DNA from 2 places in the Lactococcus protaetiae genome. Region 1 is predicted to be linked to the other one. Evidence: predicted binding sites of a transcription regulator. Region 1 holds the regulator's gene; the other holds the start of a gene.
The links. The regulator CtsR, encoded in region 1, represses protease genes until heat stress. The targets are predictions, from matches to a motif close to TTGGTCAAAAAAGGTCAAANA.

Region 1 (4,250 bases):
GATTCCCCATTTAATTTATATGCGAATCAAGGAACGGGACCTGGTCCAATTGATAGTCCAAGTCTATCCTCAATCAAAGCAGTACTTCAACCTGCTCAAAATGATTATCTTTATTTTGTTGCTGATGTGACAACTGGCAAAGTCTATTTTGCTAAAACATTAGAAGAACAAAATGCAAATGTTCAAACTTATGTTAATGATAAATTGAAATAAAGCAATGATTTTTCTATTTTTCACTTGAATGAGTGAGAAATAGAAAAATTGTTTTAATCGGGAGTTTATCCCTGGATAAAGTTTATAAAAAAGGAAAAATAAAAATGGAAAAAACATTCCCAATGACCCAAGAAGGTCTTGATAAATTAAAAGCTGAACTTGAAAATCTTAAGCTCGTAAAACGCCCAGAAGTGATTGACCGTATCAAGGTAGCACGTAGTTATGGTGACCTTTCTGAAAACTCAGAATATGAAGCTGCAAAAGATGAACAAGCTTTCATAGAAGGACGTATTTCGACAGTTGAAACAATGATTCGTTATGCGGAAATTGTAGACAATGCTAAAATAGCTAAAGACGAAGTGGCACTAGGTAAAAGAGTAACTTTTGTCGAAGAAGGTGAAACCGACGAAGAATCTTATCAAATCGTAGGTACTGCTGAAGCAGACCCATTTACTGGTAAAATTTCAAATGAATCACCTATTGCACGTGTCCTTATTGGTAAAAAAGTGGGAGACACAGTCAATGTTCCTTTACCTGTTGGTGAGATGACCGTAAAAATTGTCAGCGTTGATTGATAGTTAGAAAGGCATTGCTTTTCTCGTTTGCAACTTTGATACATTGCATCAAGTGTGAGAGGTAGTGAAACGCTGTTTTCCTTATTGACAGTCTTGGAAAGTTAATGCATACTTTCGACACTTCAGCGATTTAGAGCGAATGGACAGCGTAGCGAAGCGGAGACAGCGCGCATTTGCTAAGTTAAAAATTATAAATTAATCATTGAAAGCTATCACTGATAGCTTTTTTGTTTGCTGACAGAATTTCTGTCAGTATGTCAGTTCCTTGCAAATTGCTTCTTTTGGTAAAATTCCTAAATTTTAGGTATAATAGTCAGTAATAGTCAAAGATTATATTTTGTATTATGTGACTTTGCTAAAATTTTCACTTAACAAAAGAAATTGTAAGGATAAACGATTTAATATATACTAATACTGTTTGACTTTTAAACCGTAGGTTTAAAAATCATTTCGCTTTGCCAGCTCTGTTGGCTTAGAGCGAATGGATAGCGTAACATAGCGAAGATGACGTACGAATAAGAAAAGCACAGCTTTTCTCAATGTCGCAAGGCACGCACTTTGTGCGCCGTTCTACGAATGGTCTACGTTCGTTTGCTTAGCAAGCGAAGCTAGCAAGAGCAAAAGGCAGTATGTCTGCAGTGCCACTTGGCGTTGATGCTTTAGCACCGTAGCGAGTATTGACAGCGTAGCTCGAAGGGCGGAAATAACACGCACTCGCTCCGATAAAATGATCATTGCACGAATGTGTTAATCCAACTTTGAACTCTGAACAAAGTTAGACGAATATCAAATACGAAAAGAATAGGAAAGGATGGAAAAAATGTCTACTCAAAATACATCGGATATCATTGAAGCCTATCTCAGACGGTTACTTGAAGAAGCACAGGAAATAGAAATAAAGCGCGCTGATTTAGCAAATCAGTTTGATGTTGTTCCTAGCCAGATAAATTATGTCATTAAGACACGATTTACAGCGTCAAAAGGTTTTGATGTTGAGTCAAAACGTGGTGGTGGAGGCTACATCAAAATTGTAAAATATCACTATTCGGCACGACATGAATTTTTGACAGCACTCTATCAGAAGATTCCATCCAATCTGTCAGTAAAGGCGGCTCACGATGTCATTCAGCATCTTTTTGATGAAAAGGTACTGACAGAACGAGAAGGGAACTTACTATTACTTGTCATTACTGACGGAAATATCAGTCCATTCACGCGTGGAACGATGATGAAAAGTATAATAAACAGATTGGACCGTGATGATGAAATTTGAAAATATAGAATACACAACTACAGTAGAGCAAATCCTTGATAAGGCGGCAGAATATGCCTACTATTATCAGTATGGTGCAATTGAAAGTGCTCATATTTTAGCAGCAATGACAACTACTGCTGGCTCAATTGCTTTTAGCGTACTTGCCGGAATGAAAGTTGATTCCTCAGATTTATTGATTGATGTGGAAGATTTATCCAGCCATGTTGTTGTTAAACGTGAAAATCTAAGATTTTCTCCTAGAGCAGAAGAAATCATTCAATTGGCGGGACTTTTAGCGATACACAATGGAGCTAAGGTTGTAGGCACAGAACATCTTCTTTATGCTCTTTTACAAGTTGAAGATGGTTTTGCATTGCAACTGTTGAAATTGCAAAAAGTGAATATCGTTTCTGTCCGAAAAGAGCTAGAAAAACGAACGGGTCTAAAGATACCTGAAGCTAGAAAAACAGTCACACCAATGTCTAAAAGAAACCTTGCTAAACGAGTTTCAGCAACAACCACAACGCCAACTCTGGACTCAGTTTCTTCTGATTTGACAGAATCTGCACGTGAAGGAAAGCTTGATCCAATGATTGGTCGTGAGGCTGAAGTTGAACGTTTGATTCATATATTAAGCCGACGAACGAAAAATAATCCTGTGCTTGTTGGAGAACCTGGTGTAGGTAAATCAGCGATTATTGAAGGTTTGGCTCAACGTATTGTGGCAGGAGATGTTCCTGTTGGTCTGATGAATAGTCGAATCATGGCATTAAATATGGCGACTGTTGTTGCTGGTACAAAATTTCGAGGAGAATTTGAGGACCGCTTGACAGCAATCGTAGAAGAAGTAAGTAGTGACCCAGATGTCATTATTTTCATTGACGAACTTCATACGATTATCGGTGCAGGTGGTGGCATGGATTCGGTCAATGATGCTGCAAATATTTTGAAACCAGCACTTGCGCGAGGTGATTTTCAAATGATAGGAGCAACAACTTATCATGAATATCAAAAATATATTGAAAAAGATGAGGCATTGGAGCGACGCCTTGCTAGGATAAATGTTGAAGAACCAACAGTTGACGAAGCTATTGCCATTCTTCAAGGCTTGAAAGAAAAATTTGAAGATTACCATAAGGTTGCCTTTACTGACGAAGCCATCAAAAGTGCTGTGACTTTGAGCGTTCGTTATATGACAAATCGAAAATTACCTGATAAAGCTATTGACTTACTCGATGAAGCAGCAGCATCAGTAAAAATTTCTGTAAAAAACCAACAAACAAAACGATTAGAACTCGAAAAAGAACTGACAGAAGCCAAAAAAGAATTAGCAGACTCAGTCATTCAACTTGATGTGAAATCATCACGAGAAAAAGAAAAAGTTGTTCAAAAGATTGCTGATAAGATTAATAAATTTTCTGTCAGCACTGACAAAAAACAAGAAGTCACTGACAAAGCTGTCATTGCTGTTGCATCAACGCTGACAGGAGTTCCAATCACTCAAATGACAAAATCTGAAAGTGAACGCCTGATTAAACTTGAGCAAGAACTTCATAAACGAGTTGTTGGACAAGAAGAAGCGATTTCAGCAGTATCACGAGCCATTAGACGAGCGAGATCGGGTGTCTCAGACAGCCGAAGACCAATGGGTTCCTTTATGTTTCTCGGCCCAACAGGTGTTGGTAAGACAGAACTTGCAAAAGCGTTAGCTGACAGTGTCTTTGGAAGTGAGGATAGCATGATTCGCGTGGATATGAGCGAATACATGGAAAAACATTCAACTTCTCGTTTGATTGGAGCACCTCCAGGATATGTTGGATATGATGAAGGTGGGCAACTAACAGAGCGTGTCCGTAATAAACCATACTCTGTGATTTTACTTGATGAGGTTGAAAAAGCCCATCCAGATGTCTTCAATATCATGCTACAAATTCTTGATGATGGATTTGTCACAGATACAAAAGGAAGAAAAGTTGATTTTAGAAATACAATTATCATCATGACTTCAAACCTTGGAGCGACAGCATTACGTGACGATAAAACCGTTGGATTTGGAGCGAAAGATATCTCCGCTGATTATAAAGCAATGAAAGCACGGATTCTTGAAGAATTGAAACGTCACTATCGTCCGGAATTTCTCAATCGAATTGATGAAACAATCGTCTTCCACTCACTTGCTACCCATGAAATTGAACAGATCGTAAAAA
Region 2 (4,250 bases), 260 kb from region 1:
CTTCGATTTCGGTAAAATCTTCCCACCAACAATCAATTTCGCGAGTGGATTTTCAATAACTTTTGTCAGATAGCGTTTCAGTGGACGCGCGCCATAGGCTGGTTCGTAGGCATTTTCGGCAATCCATGTCTTGACCTCGTCGGTCAGCTCAAGGGTCACTTCCATTTCTTCCAAACGTTTGGTCAGCAGACTCGTCATTTTGACGATAATGTTTTTAATGTTGTCAAGCGACAAAGGCTTGAAGATAATCGTGTCGTCAATCCGATTGAGAAACTCGGGTTTGAAATGCGCACGGAGTTGCGCCATGACGGCTTCATTGACCTCTTCTGACAGCTTTCCGTCAGCACTGACAGCGTCAAGTAAATACTGCGAGCCAACATTTGACGTCATAATCAGCACTGTGTTTTTGAAATCAACCAGAACACCTTTGGAATCTGTCAAACGCCCGTCGTCCAAGACTTGCAAGAGAATATTGAACACGTCAGGGTGCGCTTTTTCAATCTCGTCAAGCAGGATAATCGTGTAAGGATTGCGCCGCACGGCTTCGGTCAGCTGGCCACCCTCGTCGTAGCCGACATAGCCTGGAGGGGCGCCGACCAGCCGCGATACACTGTGCTTTTCCATGTACTCGCTCATGTCAATCCGCACCATATGCTCCTCGCTGTCAAATAGATTTTCAGCCAACGCCTTGGCAAGCTCAGTCTTACCGACCCCAGTCGGACCGAGGAAAAGGAAAGAACCCAGCGGACGATTGGGGTCTTGAATGCCTGCCCGCGCACGGATAATAGCATCAGATACTGCCTCAACGGCTTCATCTTGCCCCACCACACGCTCGTGCAAGGTTTCTGGCAGATGGAGTAGTTTTTCACGCTCGCCCTCAACCAGCTTGGTAATGGGAATGCCTGTCATGCGCCCGACCACTTCGGCAATTTGCTCCTCTGTGACAGACTCTTGCACCAAACTCAAATCATCAGATTTCGCCTTCTCTTCAAGTTCCTTGAGCGTTTTTTCAATTTCAGGAATTTTGCCATAGCGCAGCGCTGCAGCTTTTTCGAGATTGCCGTCATTTTGCGCCTCATCAAGCTCATGACGTGCTTGTTCTAGCTCGTTGCGTTTTTCAGAAATCTTGCCGACTTCCTTTTTCTCCGCTTCCCATTGGCTTTTGAGTTGATTATTTTCTTCACGAAGTTCAGCGATTTCGGCACGTAAGATTTCCAGCCGTTTTTTAGACGCATCATCGCGTTCTTTTTTGAGTGCTGCTTCTTCGATTTCAAGCTGCATCAGACGACGATTGGCTTGGTCAAGCTCGGTGGGCAAAGAATTCATTTCCACCCGAATGGTCGCGCAGGCTTCGTCAACCAGGTCAATCGCTTTGTCGGGCAAAAAGCGGTCAGTGATATAGCGATTGGATAGAGTTGCAGCTGCCACGAGCGCGTTATCATGAATCGTCACGCCGTGATGAATTTCAAAGCGCTCTTTCAGCCCACGCAAAATGGAAATCGTATCCTCAACCGTTGGCTCTGTCACTAAAACCTTTTGAAAACGGCGTTCTAGTGCCTTGTCGGTTTCCATGTATTTACGATATTCGTCGAGTGTAGTCGCACCAATCAAATGCAGCTCACCACGTGCCAACATTGGCTTGAGCAGATTTCCTGCATCCATCGAACCTTCGGTTTTACCTGCGCCTACAATCGTGTGCAGCTCGTCAATGAACAAAATGATTTGCCCATCAGACTTTTTGACCTCGTTCAGCACCGCTTTCAAGCGTTCTTCAAACTCGCCCCGATATTTCGCACCCGCAATCAATGCGCCCATATCCAGCGAGAAAATCGTCTTGTCTTTCAGATTTTCAGGCACGTCCTTGCGCACAATCCGTTGCGCCAAACCCTCAACAATCGCTGTTTTACCAACACCCGGCTCACCAATCAGCACCGGATTATTTTTCGTTTTCCGAGAAAGTACGCGAATCACATCGCGAATCTCCTCATCACGCCCAATCACAGGGTCTTGCTTGCCCGATTTGACCTGTTGTACGAGGTCCACACCGTATTTTTCTAGCGCTTTGTAAGTTTCTTCTGCATTTTGACTCGTCACTTTATCACCTCCACGTAGATTTTTCACGGCTTCATCAGCCTTTTGTCTGCTCACGCCATGCGTTGTCAGATATTGGGTCAATGAATTTTGCCTCAACTCAAAGAGCGCCAGCAAGACGATTTCGGTTGAGAGATATTCATCGCCCATTTTCTTAGCAATCTGATCTGCTTCATTCAAAAGTTTGAACAAGTCTTGACTCAGCCCTTGCCCATAACTGACCGAACTGCCTTCCACTGATGGAATCTTGTCAATTTCTTGCTCAATCACGGACGTAAATTCGTCCAGATTGATCCCCAAATCCTGATAAAAATTTGCTCCAAAACTATTCGGTTGCACAAAAATCCGCCACAAATGCGGAATCTCAATCGCCTGCTGATGCCGCGTCTGCGCAATTTGCTGCGCCGCAGCAAGACTTTCTTGCATTGTTGTTGTCATTTTTTCGATGTCCATAATTAAGATGTGAGCCCGACTGCTCTGAAGCGTAACAATTTAGGAAAATGAGGTTCTGCATAGCGTGCAGGTTCCATTTTATCTAATTGTATAGCTTCAAGGAGGGCGAACTCAATTTCACTCCTTTTCCATTCAGTTTTTAGTGAGCTCTTCTCACTACATTCCTATTATACCTGATTGGTCAGTATTGGTCAAACTTTTTGATTGTGAAAAATACTGACAGAGATTTCTGTCAGTATTCTCATCTGTTATCAGTAATGATGGATTTTATCTCACCCCATTCTTCTCCAAACTCTCCAAATATTCCTCCTCATAATCATAAAGCGGCGTAGGATATTTCCCGTCAAAATAGGCAAGTGTGAGCTTGTCGTGTCCGATAGCCTCGACGAGACCCTCTTGGCTGAGGTAGGTCAGGCTGTCAGCGCCGATGAGGGTGCAGATTTCGTCGGTGGTGTGGCTGGCTGCGATGAGTTCGTCGCGGTCTTGGATGTCAATGCCGTAAAAGCAAGGATATTTGAGGGCGGGGCTGGCGATGGCGACATGGACTTCGGCTGCGCCTGCGTCTTTGAGGAGGCGGACGATGCGCTTGCTGGTGGTTCCTCTGACAATGCTGTCGTCAACCATGATGACCCGTTTACCCTCAACAACACCACGGACGGCGCTGAGTTTCATGCGCACGCCTTGCTCGCGGAGCTCTTGGGTGGGCTGGATAAAGGTTCGTGCCACATATTGATTTTTAATCAGTCCCATTTCGTAGGGCAGACCGCTTTCTTCGGCATAGCCACTGGCTGCGCTGAGCGAGGAATTTGGCACACCGATGACGATATCCGCGTCAATATGCGCCTCGCGGGCAAGAATTCTGCCTGAACGCTTGCGAGCAGTATGCACGTTGACCCCCATGATATTGCTGTCAGGGCGTGCAAAATAGATGTATTCCATACTGCAAATCGTGAGATTGGTACTGTCTGTAAATTGGTCCACATGAATGCCGTCATCATTGATTTCGATGATTTCGCCGGGTTGGACATCTTGTAACCAAGTCGCACCGACCACATCAAAGGCACAAGTTTCAGAGGCAACAACAATCGCACCATTGCTCATTTGACCGATAGAAAGTGGACGGAAGCCATTCGGGTCAAGCGCCGCCAAAATCGAATGCTCGGTCATAATCAGGTAGGCAAAGCCGCCATGCACGGTGTTCAGCGCCTCTTTGACCTTGCCCATAAACTCAGGATGATGACTGCGGCGAATGAGGTGCATGAGGATTTCAGTGTCCGAGTTGGAGCTAAAAATCGCGCCATCATGCTCCAGCTCTCGTCTGAGCGACTGCGCATTGGTCAGATTGCCATTGTGCGCCAAACCCAGACCGCCATCGTGAAAATCAAAGTGAAAGGGCTGAATATTGTTGATATCAGCCGAGCCAGCAGTGGCATAGCGGACGTGGCCAATGGCTGCGGAGCCTGAAAGCAGCTCAAGGTCTTTTTCGTCTTTGAAAACTTCTGTGACCAGTCCTAAGCCACGATGACGACTGAGTTTTCCGTTGTCATTGACTAAAATTCCTGCACCTTCTTGACCTCGGTGTTGTAGAGCGTGCAGCCCGAAATAGGTCAAACGAGCTGCGTCTGGATGTCCCCAAACGCCGAAAAGCCCACATTCTTCGTTGAGATGCGAACGCTCGTCATCGGGGTGCGTTTGCCACCAATTTT

Region 2: the regulator CtsR is predicted to act here: its motif matches at 2,722-2,742, upstream of clpB (ATP-dependent chaperone ClpB).

Annotation. Positions count from the first base shown of each region.
Region 1 covers NZ_CP041356.1:1,216,299-1,220,548, forward strand. Annotated here, with positions in the region: gene mltG (endolytic transglycosylase MltG) at 1-213, shown strand, start outside; gene greA (transcription elongation factor GreA) at 318-788, shown strand; gene FLP15_RS06115 (CtsR family transcriptional regulator) at 1,609-2,061, shown strand; gene FLP15_RS06120 (ATP-dependent Clp protease ATP-binding subunit) at 2,051-4,250, shown strand, end outside.
Region 2 covers NZ_CP041356.1:1,472,769-1,477,018, reverse strand. Annotated here, with positions in the region: gene clpB (ATP-dependent chaperone ClpB) at 1-2,544, opposite strand, end outside; partial or broken gene purF (amidophosphoribosyltransferase) at 2,812-4,221, opposite strand.